Regions from separate parts of the Apolloniradiicaulis salifontis genome, predicted to be linked through region 2. Evidence: predicted binding sites of a transcription regulator. Region 2 holds the regulator's gene; each other region holds the start of a gene.
The links. The regulator LexA, encoded in region 2, represses DNA repair genes until DNA is damaged. The targets are predictions, from matches to a motif close to ATGTTCCNCTTGTGTTCC.
Positions count from the first base shown of each region.

Region 1 (6,271 bases), 410 kb from region 2:
GACCGGCCTCCAGATCTAGATCGGCGCCGAGCCGGCCGGTCACCAGACCGTCGGGCCCGAGCGAAATCTGTCCCGAAACATGCACTTGGTTTGCGCATGTCTGGAAGGCCACGTAATTGGCCACCGGCGCTGCAGCGTCGGGCAGCGTCAGTCCGAGCGATTTCAGGCGGGCTTCGATATCGGCCATGGCGGACTCCCAGGAAAGACGATCAGCTCTGATTGGCTCAAACCGCCCGGTCTTGCAATGGTGTAAGGGTTGAAGACCTTGTCGGCTGCAGGCATGTTACCGCGAGCTGGGGGCGAGGCATGACGGTTGAGAACAGCGCATGGCGTATGACGCCGGAGTGGCGGCGGTGAACCGCGAAACCAGCTTCGCGACGCGGGACGGTCGCGTTCTGTCGGGTTGTCTGTTCGCACCGCGCGATCCGGTCGCCGTCATGGTGATCAATCCGGCCACCGGCTACACGGCGCGCTTCTACCACGCCTTCGCCCAGGCCGCCGCCAACCATGGCTGGGCGGTGCTCACCTTTGATTACCGCGGGCAGGGCGCGTCCGCCGATCGTCCGGTGAAGGACGATCCGGCGCGCATGATCGACTGGGCGCTGGAGGACATCCCGGCGGCGGCCCGCCATATCTGCGACTTGCACCCCGGCCTGCCGCTGGACGTAATCGGCCATTCCGTGGGCGGGCAGTTCGCCGCCTTTGTGCCCCAGGACCTGCCGGTGCGCCGTCTGGCGCTTCTGTCGTCCTCCAGCGGCTATTGGGGCCGTCAGAGCGCGCCGCTGAAATACGCCGCCTGGATGTTCTGGCGCCTCGTCGGTCCCGCCCAGATCGCCATGCGCGGCCATATCCCGCGCGGCGCGCTGTGGAAGGGCGAGCCGCTTCCCGCGGGCGTCTGGAAGGACTGGCGTGATTTCGGCGTCAATCCAGCCTGCTTCCGCGATCGCTTCGCCGAGCGGGGCCTCGACGGGCGCTATGCCCGCTTCACCGCGCCGATCAAGGCCTGGACCGCCGATGACGATCCCATCGCCACGTGCGACGCGGTGCGCTGGCTCCTGGAGCGCTATGAAAACGCGCCCAGCGAGATGAAGGTCGTGCGCCACGATGATCTCGGCCGCGGGCGCCTGGGCCATGACGGGCTGTTCCGGCGCAAGACCGCCGACGTGTTCTGGCCCCAGGTCTTCCGCTGGCTCGCCCTGGAAGATCGCCAGGCGGCGGCCGAGTAGAGCGCAATAAATGTACACTCTGCATATCGCCAACAAGAACTACTCCTCGTGGTCGCTGCGCCCCTGGATCATGATGCGCATGGCCGGCGTCGCGTTTGAGGAGACGCTGCATCCCTTCAATCCCGACGGGCCGAGCCGCCCCGACTTCCTGAAGTTTTCCCCCAGCGGTCAGGTCCCGGTCCTGTACGACGGGACCCTGAAGGTCTGGGATTCGCTCTCGATCCTGGAATACCTCGCCGAGCGCCATGACAGGTTCTGGCCGGTGGACAGCGGGGCGCGCGCCTGGGCGCGCTCGGCCTCGGCGGAGATGCATTCGGGCTTCTCGGCCCTTCGCAGCCAATGCGCCATGAGCGTCGGGGTAAAGGTGCGCCTGGCGCGCATCGACGCCGCGCTGCAGGCGGATCTGGACCGGCTTACTGAGCTTTGGGAGCAGGGTCTGGACCGGTTCGGCGGCCCGTTCCTGGCCGGCCTGGACTTCACGATTGTGGACGCCATGTTCGCGCCGGTGGCGTTTCGCATCCGCTCCTACGAGCTTCCTGTCGGTGAGCGCGCACAGGCCTACGCCGCACGTCTGCTCGCGCTTCCGGCCATGGCGGACTGGGAGGCGGCGGCCCTGGCGGAGCATTTTCGCGAACCCCGTCACGACGCCGAGATCGCCGCCGTGGGTGAAGTGCTGGAAGACCGCCGCGTCGCGCCTTAGCGTTTTTTCTCGCCGGGCTTGAGCAGGCGGCCCTTCACCACTGCGGTGTCGCCGAATTTCGCGCGCGCGGCGTCCACCGCCCGTTCCGCCCGGGCGCGCTTCATGGCGCCGGCGTCCAGGAGATCGCCGGCGTCACCGAGCGCCGGCTCCAGTACCGAATACCCTGCGCCGATAAGCCGGTAGCTCACCCCCTCCGGTTCCCGGTCCAGGAGCTCGGCGGCGTTGCGGAACAATGTGTCGGCCAGCTGGGCCGGCTGGGCCAGCGTGCGGCGCCGCGTCAGCGTCTTGAACGCGCCGGTCTTGATCTTCAGCGTCGCCACCCGGCCCGCGACGCCGTCGGCTTTCATCCGGTCGGCGACTTTGACGCACAGCGGCCAGAGCTCGTCCTTCAGCGCGGTCTTGTCGGTGATGTCGTCATTGAACGTGGTCTCCGCCGACACCGATTTGCGCTCGCGCTCTGGATTGACCGCGCGATTATCGATCCCGCGGGCGATCCGCGCGAGGCGCAGGCCGCTTTCGCCATAGCGCCGGGCCAGCTCGGCCTCAGGGCGTTTAAGCACGTCACGCAAGGTGGAGAGGCCGTCGGCGTGGAGCTTCCTGGCGAACACCGGACCGACGCCGAACACCGCCGACACCTTCATTTGGGCGAGAAATTCCGGCGCCTCGGCGCGCCCGATCACGGCGAACCCGTTGGGCTTGTCCAGCTCCGAGGCGGTCTTGGCGAGGAATTTGTTGAAGCTCAACCCCACCGAGACGGTGACGCCGACCTCCTGATAGATCCGCTTTTGAAGGCGCAGCAGCGTCAGGGCCGGAGAGGCGGCGTGGAGACGCTCGGTGCCGGAGAGATCCAGGAAGGCCTCGTCGATGCTGAGAGGCTCCACAAGAGGCGTCACGTCCTCCATCATCGCCCTTATGCGTCGGCCTTCGGCCGAGTAGAGCGCCATGCGGGGGCGCACCACCACCGCATCGGGACAGGCCTTGAGCGCCTTGAACATGGGCATGGCAGAGCGCACGCCGTGAAGCCGCGCCACATAGCAGGCCGTGGAGACGACCCCGCGGCGCCCTCCACCAATGATCACCGGCTGGTCCTCCAGGCTGGGATCGTCGCGCTTTTCAATGGCGGCGAAGAAGGCGTCGCAATCGATATGGGCGATGGCCAGCGCGTCCAGCTCGCCATGGCGCAGAACCCGGCGCGAGCCGCAGGCCGGGCACACGGGCGCCTGCGCCGACACGGGAGTCAGACAGGTGCGGCAATATCCGCCGGTCACCTCTGTGCTCGCGGGTGCGGATCAAGCCATGCGGCGCCGCGCACGCCCGAACTGTCGCCATGGACGTTTCGTCGTACGCGGGTGCGCGGCTCGTCGGTGAAGAGGAAAGGCGCCATGGCCGCTTCAAGATCCGGCGCGAGGTTCTTCAGGTTTGATACGCCCCCGCCCAGCACGACGAGTTGTGGGTCGAGGATATTGATAACGCTGGCGAGACTGCGCGCCAGGCGGTCGAGGTGATAGGCGAGCGTTTCGCGCGCCATCAGATCGCCGCCGGCCGCGGCCCCGGCGATCTCCTCCACGGTTCTGCGTTCGCCGGTGCGCCGTTCATGATCAGCGCTCAGGGCCGGGCCGGAGCACCAGGCCTCGACGCAGCCATGGAGCCCGCACTTGCACGCCGGTCCGGGCGTCTCTGACGCCGTGGGACGTGCGAGAGGGATATGGCCCCATTCGCCTGCATTGCCGTCATGGCCGGTCACAAGGCGCCCGTCGATCACCACCCCGCCGCCGACGCCGGTTCCGACAATCACGCCAAAGACGCTGGCCGCTTCGGCGCCGGCGCCGTCGACAGCTTCCGACAGCGCAAAGCAGTTGGCGTCGTTGGCGCAGGCCACCGGGCGGGCAAGGGCGTCGCAGAGGTCCTTGTCCAGGGGGCGGCCATTGAGTTCGGTGGAGTTGGCGTTGCGCATGAGGCCCGTTCGCGGGTTAAGCGAGCCGGGATGGCCGACGCCTGCATGAGGGGCGGAGATCCCTGTTTCGGCCTCCACCGCTTCGACGAGGGCGCGCACCGCCCTGATCTTCGCGTCATAGCCGGGCGGGCTCGGCGCGCGCTTTCGCGCCACCCATTCGCCGCGCGGGCCCAGCATGGCCGCCTCGATTTTCGTCCCGCCCAGATCCACGCCGATTCGGTGCATTGCGCCGCGCCCATCCATCCTTACTCTGTTCATATCCTGTTCCGCAGGGCCGGGAAAAGGGAGCGACTCATCCTTGATTAACAAAAATAGGGTTTACTGCGTCGTGGATGGTAAAGGCTCACGCCAAAAGGCGGGGCCATGGGGAAGGCGCGGTAGGTATGCTGCAGGTCATGTCTAAAAAAGTTCTGATCGTTGAAGACAACGAGCTGAACATGAAGCTGTTTCGTGATTTGCTCGAAGCGCACGGGTTTGAAACCGTGCAGACCAAGGAGGGCCTGAAAGCCCTCGACATGGCGCGTGAGCACAAGCCCGATCTCATCCTTATGGATATCCAGCTGCCGGAGGTTTCGGGGCTGGACGTGACCAAGTGGCTCAAGAACGACGAAGCCCTGGCCTCCATTCCGGTGGTCGCCGTCACCGCTTTCGCCATGAAAGGCGATGAGGAGCGGATCCGGCAGGGCGGATGCGAGGGATATCTGTCCAAGCCGATTACGGTGTCCACTTTTATAGAAACGGTCAGAAAATTTCTCGGCTGACCGCGGTGGGGCCCGCATGAGCGCACGTATCCTCGTTGTCGATGACATAGAGACAAACCGGCGCCTGCTCGAGGCGCGCCTCTCCGCAGAATATTTTCAGGTGCTGCAGGCCGTCGACGGCGAAAGCTGTCTTGAAACGGCCGCGAAAGAACTTCCCGATCTCATTCTGCTCGACGTCATGATGCCGGGCATGGACGGGTTTGAAACCTGCCGCCGGCTGAAAGCGAATCCGGCCCTGCGCCATATTCCGGTGGTCATGGTCACCGCGCTCGATCAACGCCAGGACCGCATCAAGGGCCTTGATTCAGGGGCGGACGACTTTCTCACAAAGCCTGTGGACGATGTGGCGCTGTTTGCGCGCGTGCGCTCGCTTTTGCGGCTGAAGGCCGTGATGGACGAGCTGCGCCTGCGCGAGCGCGGCGACGAAAACACCGTCGAAGAGGGCGCCTCGATCAAAGCCGGCAAGATCGTCGTCGCCGGCGCGGATCAGGACGGCGCCGGGCGGCTGGCCGGCAAGCTGTCTGCTCCGTTCAGAACAGCCGCCCACCACGAGCCGCTGGAAGCGCTGCGGGCGGCCGCCCACGCCGATCTGGTGATCGTCGATCTCTCCAGTCCGCGCTTTGACGGGCTGCGCCTGTGCGCGCGGGTCCGCTCGGATGCGGCGACGCGTCAGCTGCCCATCCTGGCGGTGGTCAACAGCGAAGACCGCTCCACCATGGTGCGCGCGCTGGATCTGGGTGTGAACGACGTGATCTTCCGCCCCATCGACGGCGGCGAGCTCAATGCGCGCGCCCGCACCCTGATCAAGCGCAAATCCTACGCCGACGCCCTGCGCGACCGGCTGGAGGAAAGCCTGGAGATGGCGGTCACCGATCCGCTCACAGGGCTTTATAACCGCCGCTATGTCCTGTCCCGCCTGCGCCAGGGGCTGGATGCGCTGGAGCGCTCCGGTGAACCTGTGTCCGTGGCGCTGATCGATATCGATCACTTCAAGCGCATCAATGACGGATGGGGCCACCAGGCCGGCGACCGGGTGCTCAAGGGCTTCTCCGAGCGTCTGGGACGCGAGCTGCGCGCCATCGACATCGCCGGGCGCTATGGCGGCGAGGAGTTCGTGATCATCTTCGCCGGCGCCGGCGCAGCTTCCGCCATGGAGGCCGCCGAGCGCGCCCGCGCGGCCATGGCGCGCGAGCCGTTCCTCATGGCCTCCAGCGGCGAGAGCATGGCCGTCACCCTGTCGGCGGGCGTGGCCGAGGCGGCGCCGGGCGATGATGTGGAGGACGTGCTGGAGCGCGCCGACGCGGCGCTCTACGAGGCCAAGGCCTCCGGGCGCAACCAGGTGATCGGCTGGCGCAGGAAGGCCGCCTGAAGCTGCGCGCCGAGCAAAGGGCGGAAACGAAAAAAGCCGCCCGGTGAGGGCGGCTTTCTTGCAGCAGGCGATCAGATGAAGCGCGAGGCTTACTTGATCTTGCCTTCTTTGAACTCGACGTGCTTGCGCGCGACGGGGTCGTATTTTTTCATGACGAGTTTCTCGGTCATAGTGCGGGCGTTCTTCTTGGTCACGTAGAAAAAGCCCGTGCCCGCCGTCGAGTTCAGGCGGATCTTGATGGTTGTCGGTTTCGCCATGGTC
Region 1 is NZ_CM132387.1:1,387,118-1,393,388, forward strand. Features, by position in the region: gene ACWCOP_RS06750 (RidA family protein) at 1-187, opposite strand, end outside; gene ACWCOP_RS06755 (alpha/beta hydrolase family protein) at 327-1,226, shown strand; gene ACWCOP_RS06760 (glutathione S-transferase family protein) at 1,237-1,926, shown strand; gene ACWCOP_RS06765 (DNA polymerase IV) at 1,923-3,194, opposite strand; gene ACWCOP_RS06770 (ROK family protein) at 3,191-4,105, opposite strand; gene ACWCOP_RS06775 (response regulator) at 4,276-4,641, shown strand; gene ACWCOP_RS06780 (PleD family two-component system response regulator) at 4,658-6,010, shown strand; gene rpmG (50S ribosomal protein L33) at 6,100-6,267, opposite strand.
Region 1: the regulator LexA is predicted to act here: its motif matches at 4,131-4,148, upstream of ACWCOP_RS06770 (ROK family protein).

Region 2 (6,271 bases):
TTTCCGGCAGCTCGCCATTGATCAAGAGGTAGGCGACCTCGATGAAGCTGGCGTTGTCGGCCAGCTGATCGATGGGATAGCCGCGATAGAGCAGCGTGCCTTCATCCCCGTCGATATAGGTGATCTGGCTTTCGCAGCTGGCCGTGGAGGTGAATCCGGGATCGTAGGTGAACATCCCGGTGTGCTTGTACAGCGTCCGGATGTCGATGACGTCCGGTCCGACCGTGCCGGAAAAGATCGGCAGATCAATGGTCTTGCCGTTCACTTCAAGCTTGGCGGAGCCTTTCGGCTTGATCTTGTTTTCCATATCTCCAACCCCTTTTCATTCGTTGGCGGGCTGACCCGCGCCCCGGCGCCTTACGCCGGCCGCACGCTGGTCAGATGACGTCATCCAGACGGGCCAGGACTTCTTCACGTCCCAGAACCGACAGAACCAAACCCATGTCCGGCGCCGCAGCGCCGCCTGTGATCGCCGCACGAAGCGGCTGGCCCACTTTTCCAAAGCCGACATCTTCAAGTTCTGCGAAGCGCTGCAAGGCCGCGCTCAGCGCGCCCTCGCTCCAGTCTTCGGTGTCGGCCAGAACGGCGCGCAGGCGGGCCATTCGTTCCAGCGCATCGTCCTTGAGCGCTTTTGCGGTCTTCCCGCTGATCTCGATCGGCCGCGGCCTGAGCAGAAAATAGACCTGATCCTCCAGTTCGGCGAGGGTCGAGGCGCGCTCTTTCAGCGCCGCCATGGCCCGGCCGGCCCAGATCTTCGCGGTGTCGTCGGTGCGCAGATCCTCGCGGCCTTCAAGCCGCGCCCACAGCAGGGACAGAAGCCGCTCGTCATCGGCCTGCTTCATGTGCCAGGCGTTGGTGTGCGCCATCTTGTCGAAGTCGAGCCGCGCCGGCGCCTTGCCCAGCCCGTCCAGGTCAAACAGCTGCGCCATCTCCGCGTCGGTGAACAGCTCCTTGTCGCCATGGGACCAGCCAAGCCGCAGCAGATAATTGCGCAGGCCTTCAGGCAGATAGCCCATGTCGCGATAGGCCTCGACGCCCAGCGCGCCATGGCGCTTGGAGAGCTTCTTGCCGTCCGGCCCGTGGATCAGCGGGATATGGGCGAACAGCGGCGCGTCCCAGCCTAAAGCGGCGTAGATCTGGCTTTGCCGTCCGGCGTTGGTCAGGTGATCGTCGCCGCGGATCACATGGGTGACGCCCATGTCATGGTCGTCCACCACCACGGCGAGATTATAGGTGGGCGCGCCGTCGGCGCGCAGCAGCACCAGATCGTCGAACTCTTTCGCGCCCCAGCGCACGTCGCCCTGGACCGCGTCGGTGATCACCATGTCGCTGTCCGGCGCGCGAAAGCGCACCGTAAAGGGTGCGTCGGGCGCCGCGCCGCCGTCGCGCCAGGGCGAGCGGAAGGCGCGGCCTTCGCTGAACGCCTGCTCGCGCAGGGTCTCCAGCTCTTGCGGTGTGCAGTAGCAGCGAAATGCGGCGCCGCGGCTCACAAGGCTCTCCACGACCTCCACATGGCGTGCGGCGCGTTCGTGCTGGGAGACCGGCTCGCCGTCCCAGTCAAGACCGAGCCAGGCCAGCCCGTCGCGGATCGCGTCCACCGCCTGTGCGCTATAGCGCGCGCGGTCGGTATCTTCGATGCGCAGCTTGAAAGATCCGCCATGGCGTTTGGCGAACAGAGCGTTGAACAACGCGGTGCGCGCGCCTCCGATATGCAGGAAGCCGGTAGGCGAAGGTGCGAAGCGGGTGACTGGGGTCTGATGCACTTGCGAATTCATGTTGCACTGCGAAGGAACCGGTTCCTTAGCACGGGGTTGGCGCGCAGTGATAGCCTCCGCCTGATCTTCGCGCCATGATGGACGTGTGGATGCAGTCTATCTTCCCTCTTCGCGCGAACCGGCGCGCTGGCGTATGCTGCTTGATGCGGTGCTCGGTGCACGGCTTCGGGTGGGCGCGCCCGATCCTGCACGCCTGATTCTGTGGGCCCCTCTGGCGTTAGGGGTCGGCGCCGCGGCCTATTTCTCCCTCACCGCCGAACCCCCCGCCTGGACGGGTTCGGCCAGCGTGATGCTCGCCGCGGTGTTCGCGGCGCTGGCGGTTCTCTTACGAGGCGAGGCGGTGCGTCTCAGCGCCTGCGTCCTGGCGGCCGCGCTCGTGCTGGGCTTCGGCCTGGCGCAGGGGCGAACCGCGAGCCTGGCGCCGCCGCCGCTGGAGGTGAGCCAGCGCGCAGTGGGGGTGACCGGATGGATCGAGGCGGTGGAGCGCGGCGGGTCGCGCCCGCGCCTGCTTATTCGCGTGGCCGAGCTTGAGGGCGCCGGTGAACCGCCCCACCGTATCCGGATTCGCGCTCGCCTGGCCGCATTCACGCCGGGCGACGCGGTGCGCCTGCGCGCGGTGCTGACCCGCCCCACCGGCCCGTCCGCGCCCGGCGGATACGATCCGGCGCGCGCGGCCTGGTATGACGGCGTCGCGCTCACCGGCTTCGCCATCGCCGATCTTGAGCCGGCGGCGCTGGATCAGGCGCGCCTGCAGCGCGGCTTTGCGAAGATGCGCTGGAATTTGGCCGAGCGGATCCGGGCCAAAGCCGGAGAGCGCACCGGCGGGGTGGCCGCGGCCCTGCTCACCGGCGACCGTTCAGGCGTCAGCGAGGCCGACGCCGAAGCGCTTCGGATATCCGGGCTTGGCCATATCCTTGCGATTTCCGGGCTGCACATGGCGCTGTTCGCCGGCGGGGTGTACGTGGCGCTGCGCTATCTGTTCGCGTCCATCGAGCCCTATGCCCGCGCCCGCGATCCGCGCAAGCCGGCGGCGATCCTCGCGCTTCTGGCGGCGCTCGGCTATCTCATCCTCTCCGGGGGCGCGGTCTCCACCCAGCGCGCCTTCGTCATGGCGGCGGTGGTTCTCACCGGCGTGCTTCTGGACCGGCGGGCCTTCTCGCTTCGCTCGCTGGCCATCGCGGCGCTTGTGGTGATCGTGATCGCGCCGGAAAGCGTCACCGAGGCGGGGTTCCAGATGAGTTTCTCGGCCGTGGCCGCGCTCATCGCGGTGTACGAGATCTGGACGCGGGTGAAGCCGGAGCGGCTTGGCCGCGCCAAAGTTCTGGAGCGCATGAGCGATTCCCTCGCCGGGCTCGCCACCACCAGCGTGGTGGCCGGCGCCGCGACCGGCGCGTTCGCCGCGTTTCATTTCCAGCGAATGGCCGCCTACGGCCTTGTGGCCAATCTGGCGGCCATGCCGGTTTTCACCTTCTGGGTGATGCCCGCCGGCGTCGTCGCCCTGGCGCTGGCGCCGGTGGGTCTCGACGGGCCGGCGCTGGCGGTCATGGACGCGGGCTTGCGCATTGTTCTTGCCATCGCCCACTGGACGGCGGAGCTGGACGGCGCCGCCATGGCGACGCAGGCCGCGCCTGGCCTTGTCATCGCGCTTTATTCGGCCGGGTTCGCCCTGGCGACGCTGGGCCTGGGGCTGGTGCGCCTTACCGGCGTCATCGCCGCGCTCGCAGCCCTTGGGCTCTGGCTCACCCAGACCCCGCCCTCCATGATGATCAGCGACGGCGGGGTGGTGGTGGCCCGCTTTGACGACAGCGGCGCGTGGCAGGCCAGCAGCCTCAGGGCCTCGCGTTTTGACACCCGCGTCTTTCTTCAGCGCGCCGGGGCCGGGGGCTCGCGCGCCGAACGCGCGCCGCTGCGCTGCGACCCGCTTGGCTGCGTGGGCGAGACAGTGGACGGCCTGCGCCTGGCGGTGACGTCAAACCCGGAAAGCCTGCCGGAGGATTGTGCGCGCGCCGACCTGATCGTGTTCGACGGGCGGGCGCCGGCCTGGCGCAAGCGGCGGTGCGCGGCGGTGCTGCTGGACGATCCCGCGCGTGAGGCGCTGGGCGGGGCGGAATTCTGGATCAAGGACGGCCGGGTGATCCGCCTGCGCGGGGCGCAAGACCGCCGCCGCGACCGGATCTGGAGCACGCCCTAGCGCGGCAAAACATACTCAGAGCCGCCAGAAACATAACGCCCCGCCGGCGTGAAGCGGGCGAGGCGTTTCAGGGATCGGTCTCAAAAAGAGGCGCCTCACGATGAGGCGACGTGCATGCTGCGGGGCCGATGCAGGGTGTCGCCGGCGCCGATAGAGCTGCGGGAGCGGCCTAGTGGTACTGACGGATCAGACCCACGAGCCGGCCTTGAACCTTCACCTCGCCGGGGCCGAAAATGCGCGTCTCATAGGCGGGGTTGGCCGCCTCGAGCGCGATGGACCCGCCCTTTTTGCGAAGGGTCTTCAACGTGGCTTCCTCGTCGCGCACCAGGGCGACGACGATCTGGCCGTTATCAGCCGTGTCGGTGCGTTTGATCACCACCACGTCGCCGTCAAGAATCCCGGCGTCGATCATGGAGTCGCCGTGGACTTCCAGGGCGAAGTGCTCGCCGCCGGAGATCATGGCGTGGGGCACCATGAGGCGGTCGGTTTCATGCTGGATCGCAGAGATCGGCACGCCCGCCGCGATGCGGCCCAGCACCGGCACTTCAACACCGGCTTCAGACGACGCGGAGCCGCGCCGTTCCCCGAAGGCCGGCTCGATGACGTTGTCCGCGCTGACGCCGGAGCGCGGCGCAGAGTTTTCGGGGAGTTTGAGCACTTCCAGCGCCCGCGCCCGGTGGGCGAGGCGGCGGATGAAGCCGCGCTCCTCCAGCGCGCTCACCAGACGGTGAACGCCGGACTTGGACGCCAGCTGGAGCGCGTCCTTCATCTCGTCGAAAGAGGGCGAAACGCCGTCCTCTGACAGACGCTTGTGGATGAAGAGCAAAAGCTCGTGCTGTTTTTTGGTCAGCATGACGACCCTCAGGAACAAAACCGGAAAACGTTGCCGATGTTCTATGCCTGTTCCAGGTTAAGGTCAAGTAAAGGCCCGCGCTGCGGCGTCAAAACCCCATGAGCCCCCGTGTCGCCGCCGTCACATCGTCCTGCCTCATAAGGCTTTCGCCCACCAGAAGCGCGCGTGCGCCGGCGGCCTGCAGCCGCGTGGCGTCGGCGCGCTGGAAAATGCCGGACTCGGCGACCAGAAACCGGTCAGGACCGGCCATGGGACGCAGCGATTCGAAGGTTGAGAGCGAGGTTTCGAACGTGCGCAGATTGCGGTTGTTCACCCCGATCAGGGGCGAGGGCAGGGAGAGCGCGCGGGTCATCTCGGCGGCGTCATGGATCTCGACCAGAGCGTCCATGCCCCATTTGAACGCCTCCTCGATGAGGCTGGCGGCGACCGCGTCATCCACGGCGGCGAGAATCACCAGAATGCAGTCGGCGCCCAGCGCGCGCGATTCGGCGACCTGCCAGGGCTCGTAGAGGAAATCCTTGCGCAGGACGGGAAGGGCGACGGCTTCGCGCGCCGCCACCAGAAATTCATCCGCGCCCTGAAAGCTCGGCGTGTCGGTGAGCACCGAAAGGCATGCCGCGCCGCCGTCTTCATAGGCTTTCGCCAGCGCGGGCGGATCGAAGTCTGCGCGAATCAGGCCCTTGGACGGGCTTGCCTTCTTGACCTCGGCGATGAGGGCGAGGCCGTCTGAAGCCGAATGGGCTTTCAGAGCGTCCAGAAATCCGCGCGGCGCCGGCGCGGCGGCGGCGGCGTCTGCCACCGCCTCATAGGGGCGGGCCGCCTTGCGCTGCGCTATGTCGGCGCGCTTATAGGCTTCGATCTTGGCGAGCACGTCGGCCATCAGGCCTCTCCGGATTTGTCGGCGTGGCTGGCGGCCACCAGGGCGTGAAGCGCGGCCGCGGCGTGGCCGTCATCAATGGCGGTGGCGGCCCGGCGCGCGCCGTCGGTGAAGTCTTCTGCAAGACCGGCGAGTTTCAGCGCCGCGCCGGCGTTGAACAGCACGATGTCGCGATAGGGCCCGGTGACGCCCGCCAGAAGGCCGCGAATCGCCGCCGCGTTCTCCTCCGGCTCGCCGCCCTGAAGATCCTCCAGCGCGGCGGTTTCCAGACCCGCATCGCCAGGATTTAGCTCATAGGTCTCGATGGAGCCGTCGGGTTTAAGCTCCGCCACATGGGTGGCGCCGGTGGTGGTGATTTCATCAAGCCCGTCAGAGCCGTGCACGATCATAGCGGCTTCCGCGCCCAGCTCACGCAGCGCCTCGGCCATGGGCGTCAGCCAGCGCCGGTCGAACACGCCCAGAAGCTGACGCCGGGCGCCGGCGGGATTGGAGAGCGGACCCAGCAGATTGAAGATCGTGCGCACGCCCAGTGTCCGCCGCGCCGGGCCCACATGGCGCACCGCGCCGTGATGGGC
Region 2 is NZ_CM132387.1:1,798,586-1,804,856, reverse strand. Features, by position in the region: gene gltA (citrate synthase) at 1-307, opposite strand, end outside; gene gltX (glutamate--tRNA ligase) at 378-1,775, opposite strand; gene ACWCOP_RS08725 (ComEC/Rec2 family competence protein) at 1,861-3,966, shown strand; gene lexA (transcriptional repressor LexA) at 4,136-4,819, opposite strand; gene trpC (indole-3-glycerol phosphate synthase TrpC) at 4,908-5,699, opposite strand; gene trpD (anthranilate phosphoribosyltransferase) at 5,699-6,271, opposite strand, start outside.

Region 3 (6,271 bases), 1.0 Mb from region 2:
CGCGCCACGGCACGCCGAGATATTTCGGTACGCCGCCGAATTTCAGCGTCACCTCGAAGCCGGACTCCTCCACCTTGAGATCCCAGAACTGGTGCTCGAGCACCACGGTCATCTCTTCTGGATAGGCCTTCATAAGGCCCTCATCGATATCACAGTCGGGATCGGTGGTGCGGAAGCTGAGATAGAAATGGTGGGCGCCGGGCAGGCCGCCGGGACCGGCGGCGCGCTTGATCGCCTGCTTCACCACATCGCGCAGGGCGTCCTGCGCCATGCGGTCGTATCCCATAAGGTCTTTCGCCAAGCGTTCCGCGCCCCGTGCCATGGATTGTTGAGGTGAGAGGGTATCGCCTTAGTCCGGCGCGTCAATCAGCACGCACCGCAGCTGACAGGCGCGGCGAGCACGGGTAGGAGGGGTTGGGGTTCAACGTAAAAGGGCGCCGGCCATGACCAGAACCAAAGAGGGCGCGGGCGCCGCAAGCCGCCCGCCCGAGACGCTGTTTGCGCCGGCGGCCGTGCGCCCCATGGCCGACGGCGCCAGCGCGCTGGAGCGGATGAAAGCCTTGCGCGACAACCCGATTTCAGTGCTGCCCGACGCGGTATACAGGAGCGACCACCACATCGCGCCGCTGGGCTCGCGCTCGGTGCATTACCTCGCCGGACCCGACGCGATTCGCGCGGTGATGCAGGATGATTTTCAGGCCTGGCGAAAATCTCCGCTGATCATGCGCATGCTGCGCCCGATCCTGGGAGACGCCATCCTCACCGCCCATGGCGAGAGCTGGCGGCGCCAGCGCATGACTCTGCAACCGGCTTTGTTCAAAAAGCGCATCGCCCGGTTCGCGCCGCTGATGACGGCCGCCGGGCGCGGCGCCGTCGCGCGCCTCTCCGCCGGGCCGCAGCCGGTGGAGGTGCACGGCGTCATGAACGATTCGACCTTCACCATCATCGAGCAGGCCCTGTTCTCCGACACCGAAGGGTTTGACCGCGCGGCGGTGCGCGGGGCGATCGAACGCCTGCTGGAAGAGATCGGACGGCTGCGCTATTCAGATCTTCTGCCGTTTCCAGAATGGGCGCCGCGCAACATGAGCCCCGGCGGCCGGGCGGCTTTGAAGACGTTTCGCACCGCAGCCATGGCGCAGATCCGGCGGCGGCGAAGCGCGCAGAGAGACGGCGTTCGGGAAGATCGCGCCGGGGATCTGCTCTCGCTGCTCATGGATGTTCGCGACGAAGAAACGAAGGCCGGCCTCTCCGATACCGACATCCGCGACACGCTGATGACGTTTGTGGCAGCCGGTCACGAGACCACGGCGATCGCGCTGACCTGGTCGCTCTACTGCCTGGCCCACGACCAAGAGGCGCAAGGGCGGGTGCGCACTGAGGCGGAGCATGTCTTCTCCGGGGTCGAGGATCCCGGCGCCGCTGAGAGCGCGCAGCTTGTCTTCACCCGCCAGGTGATCGAGGAGGCGCTGCGCCTGTTTCCGCCCGCGCCGGCGCTGGGCCGTCGGGCGGTGCGCGATACGAAGATCGGTGAAACGGCGGTGAAGAAAGGCGATATGGCGCTCTTGGCGTTTTACGCCCTGCATCGAAACCCCGCCTATTGGGACCACCCGGACCGCTTTGATCCCGATCGCTTTAGTCCTGAGCGGCGGCCCGTGGACCGGTATCGCTTCATGGCGTTCGGCGGCGGGCCGAGGGCGTGTGTGGGCTCACAATTTGCGATGATGGAGGCCTCGCTCATCCTGGCCCAGATCGTCGCCGCGCTGGACGTGGATCCGGTGGACGAGATCGTCGAGCCGGTGATGCAGGTCACCCTGCGCCCGCGCGGCGGGCTGCGCCTCGCCTTCACGCCGCGCCGGTAAGGCGGGGCCTGGAGCGGGGCCGGTAAGGCGCGGATGATGGCTGCGGGAGCCGGTCATGCACAAGGATGTAAGGGAAAAGTGGGGGCTTCTGTTGCCAGGCGCCCCCGAACCCCGCCTGACCTTGCTAGAGATCAGGACTTAAGTGCGAGAAACCCGCGCTGCTACGCAGCGAGAGCCATCTCTTCAGCATAGTTGTCGTTGGCAACTACTTGAAACGGGCTGGTAACGAAGCCCATTCGGGCGAAAGCTACGTCTTTAGCCATCCGTCGATCCTATTCGGCCCCTCACAATCCGCCCAACGAACGGGGAAAGGTGATGGTGGAGCCGCCGGGATTCGCACCCGGGTCCGGTCTGGTTATTACACGCGCGTTTATCGCCATAGACCGCCGAAGCGGACACCATGAATATAGGCGATGGCGGGCCCCGGCGAAAGGGGCCCGCGCCTCGCCACCGCAGCCCCTATCCGCCGGTCATCACGAAGGCGTTCAGCTTGTTGCCGTCCGGATCGCGGAAATAGGCGGCGTAGAAATTGTCGCTGCGCGGGCCCGGCGGGCCTTCGTCGGTGGCGCCATTGTCCATCGCCGTCTTGTAGATTTCATCCACATGGGCCGCGTCGCGGGCCAGAAGGGCGACCATCACGCCGTTGCCGACGCTGGCGGGTTCGCCGTCAAAGGGTTTCATCACGCCGATCCCGGCGCCCCCGTCCATAGTCCCCCAGGCGACATAGGTCTCGCCTTCCATCATGCGCGGCGTGTCCAGCAGCGCGGCGATCTTGTCATAAAACGCCGCCGCGCGCGGCAGGTCGTTGGTCCCAAGCGTCACATATCCGATCATGGCTCATCCTCCCGGGTGTTCATTTTATGTTCCAGAATTAACGCCATACCTGCACTGCGGCCGCAAGTTAATTCTGGTCGCTTCAAGCCGGATTCCCCTTATCCACCGCCCGGCGCCGTGTTGCGGCGCCGGGCGGGTTTATCGAATCGTCCGGCGCGCTAGTCTTGGGGCTGTTGCTTTTGAGGATGGCCGCCATGGCGCTCGCTGAAACTTCGCCCCACGCCGGCTCCCCCGGCTCCGGCTCGCCCATCGAGCGCGCCTATCTTGATCTGTTGCACGAGATCATGGAGGCCGGCGAGGACCAGAGCGATCGCACGGGCACGGGTACGCGCGGCGTGTTCGGCCGGCAGATCCGCTGCGATCTCAGCGACGGATTTCCGCTGCTGACCACCAAGAAGGTGCATTTCAAGTCCATCGCGGTGGAGCTTCTCTGGTTCATCAAGGGCATGACCAATGTGCGCTGGCTGCAGGAGCGCGGCGTGAAGATCTGGGATGAGTGGGCCGATGAAAACGGCGAGCTCGGCCCGGTCTACGGCAAGCAATGGCGTCGCTGGGAAGGGCCGGGGGGCGAGGAGATCGACCAGCTCGCTTTGCTGATCGAGCAGATCCGCACGCAGCCCGACAGCCGCCGCCATGTGATCAGCGCCTGGAACCCCGCCGACGTGCCCTCCATGGCGCTGCCGCCCTGCCACACGCTGTTCCAGTTCAAGGTGCTGCGCGGCCGGCTGCACCTGCAGCTTTATCAACGCTCCGCCGACATGTTCCTGGGCGTGCCGTTCAATATCGCCAGCTATGCGCTGCTGCTGGCCATGGTGGCGAAAGTCACAGGCTACGAGCCCGGCGAATACGTCCACACCTTCGGCGACGCCCACATCTATTCAAACCATGTGGATCAGGTGCGCGAGCAGCTCTCGCGGGAGCCCCGCGCGCTGCCGCGCCTGACGCTGAGCCCGGACGTCACTGACCTCTTCGCGTTCGAGTATGAGGACATCACACTTCAGGGCTATGACCCCCATCCGGGGATCAAGGCGCCGGTGGCGGTATGACCCGCCCCCGCCTCGCCATCGTGGTCGCCGTCGCGAAAAACGGCGTGATCGGACGGGACGGGGATCTGCCGTGGCGGATTCCCTCTGATCTGAAGCGTTTCAAGGCGGCGACGCTGGGCAAGCCGGTGATCATGGGGCGCAAGACCTGGGAGAGCCTGCCCAGGAAACCCTTGCCTGGCCGGCCCAATATCATCGTCAGCACCTCCCTGGCGGCGGCGCCGGGCGCGCAGGTGGTCTCCAGCGTCGAGGCGGCGCTGGACGCCGGCGCCGCCGCTGCGGCGGAGTCCGGCGCGGGCGAGGTGTGCCTCATCGGCGGCGCAAGGCTCTACGCCGACATGCTGGACAGCGTGGACCGTATTCACTTGACGGAAGTCGATCTGGAGCCGGAGGGCGACGCGGTGTTTCCCGCCCTCGATCCCGAGGTTTGGCGCGAGATCAGCGCCGAGCGCGTGGCCCCGGGCCCGGACGATGATGCAGGCTTCACCGTGCGCCTTCTTGAGCGGATCAAGGCCTCGAGATAGGCGCTTGGGGTGAGACCGCGCGCCGCGCCGCGTCCGGTTTTACTTGAACCGGAGGGCGCAACCCGCCACATACGAGTTCAAGCGCGATCACGCGATATCCATTGCAGGAGCGGGGAGATATATGCCCTGGAACGATAATTCAGGCGGCGGCGGCCCATGGGGCTCCGGCGGCGGCGACAAGAACAACAACAATCCGTGGGGTCAGGGTCCGCGCCGGCCTGGCGGCGGTCAGGGCGGTCCGGGCAATGAACCCGACCTTGAAGAGCTGATCCGGCGCTTCCAGCGCTGGCTCAAGGGGCTCTCCGGCGGCGGCGGCTCCAATGGTTCGGGCGGCTCCGGCGGCGGCGGCGGCAAGGGCTCCGGCGGCGTGATCGGCGGCGTGGTCCTGGTGGCGGCCGTGGCCTGGCTCGTGTGGCCGGGCAATTTCTACTACATCGTCAGCACCGACCAGGCCGGCGTCGTGCTTCGCTTCGGCGAATATTCGCGCACGGCGAGCCCGGGTCCGCACCCCAAACTGCCGTATCCGATTGAGACCGTGCTTCTGCCCGGCGTGACCACCACCAATGAGGTCGAGGTCGGCGCCGTGGACGCGGAAAGCCTGATGATCACGCAGGACGAAAACATCGTCGACGTGGACTTCGTGGTGCAGTGGCGGGTCGATCTGGGCTATCCTGAAGGGGTGCGCGACTTCCTGTTCAATGTCCGCGACCCTGAAGGCACCGTGAAGGCGGTCGCCGAATCGGCGATGCGTGAAGTGGTCGGCACCACAGAGCTGATCCCGATCATCACCACGGGCCGCGCCGAGCTGGCGACCCGCGCCCGCGGCATCATCCAGGACACGCTCAACAGCTATCAGGCCGGTATCCAGATCCTGGAAGTCCAGCTCAGCGAGTCGTCCGCACCGGCCGCCGTGATCGACGATTTCCGCGACGTGGACCGGGCCCGCCAGGACGCCACCCGCTTCCAGCTGGAAGCCCAGCGCGACGCCAACCAGGTCGTGCCGGAAGCCCGCGGTGAAGCGGCGCGCCTGCTGGAGGAAGCCCGCGGCTATCGCGACCAGGTGGTCGCCCAGGCCGAGGGTGAATCCGCTCGCTTCAACTCGATCTATCAGGAATACGCGCTGGCGCCGGAAGTCACGCGCCGCCGCATGTTCCTGGAGACGATGGAACGGGTGCTGGGACGCTCGGAACTCATCATCCTCGATCAGGGCGGCGACGGCTCGGGCGCCGTGCCCTACCTGCCGCTCGATCAGCTCGGCCGCGCCCGCGGCGAACGCTCTGAGGCTCCCGGCTCCGGCCAGGGCGGCGTCGGCGTACGCTCCAACACGGCCCGTCCCAATCAGGGAGGAAACTAGGTCATGCGTATTATCGCAATCGTCATTGCGGTGCTGGTGATCATCGGCGCCATCGTGGCGACCACCGCCACCTACACCGTGAGCGAGCGCCAGCAGGCTCTCGTCCTGCGCTTCGGCACCGTGACCGCCGTGGTCAACGAGCCGGGCGATGAAGATCCGGGCCTGCACTTCAAGGCCCCCTTCATCGACGACGTGATCTACTTTGAAAAGCGCAACATGGAATTCGACATGCGTCCGGCGGAAATCCTCGCCGCCGACCAGGAGCGCCTGGTCGTGGACGCCTTCCTGCGCTTTCGGATCACCAATCCGCTGCGGGTCTATCAAACCGCCCGCGACGAGCGCGGCCTGCGCGAGCGCCTGCGCCCGCTCATGGACGACTCGCTACGCGGCGTGATCGCGTCGATCAACTCCAACGAGGTGATCTCCGGTCAGCGTTCTTCGCTCATGGACCGCATCGAAGCCGCGGTGGCCGCCCAGGTGGCCAACCAGGATCTTGGTGTGGAAGTGATCGATGTGCGCATCCTGCGCGCCGACCTTCCCCAGCAGGTGACCGAGCAGGTCTTCCAGCGCATGGCCTCCGAGCGCCAGCAGGAAGCTCAGCTTGTGCGTTCGGTGGGTGAAGAGCGCGCTCGCGAGATCCGCGCCGGCGCCCAGCGG
Region 3 is NZ_CM132387.1:765,968-772,238, forward strand. Features, by position in the region: gene ACWCOP_RS03665 (SspB family protein) at 1-286, opposite strand, end outside; gene ACWCOP_RS03670 (cytochrome P450) at 444-1,859, shown strand; RNA gene ssrA (transfer-messenger RNA) at 1,937-2,295, opposite strand; gene ACWCOP_RS03680 (VOC family protein) at 2,319-2,693, opposite strand; gene ACWCOP_RS03685 (thymidylate synthase) at 2,888-3,739, shown strand; gene ACWCOP_RS03690 (dihydrofolate reductase) at 3,736-4,260, shown strand; gene hflK (FtsH protease activity modulator HflK) at 4,382-5,614, shown strand; gene hflC (protease modulator HflC) at 5,618-6,271, shown strand, end outside.
Region 3: the regulator LexA is predicted to act here: its motif matches at 2,709-2,726, upstream of ACWCOP_RS03680 (VOC family protein).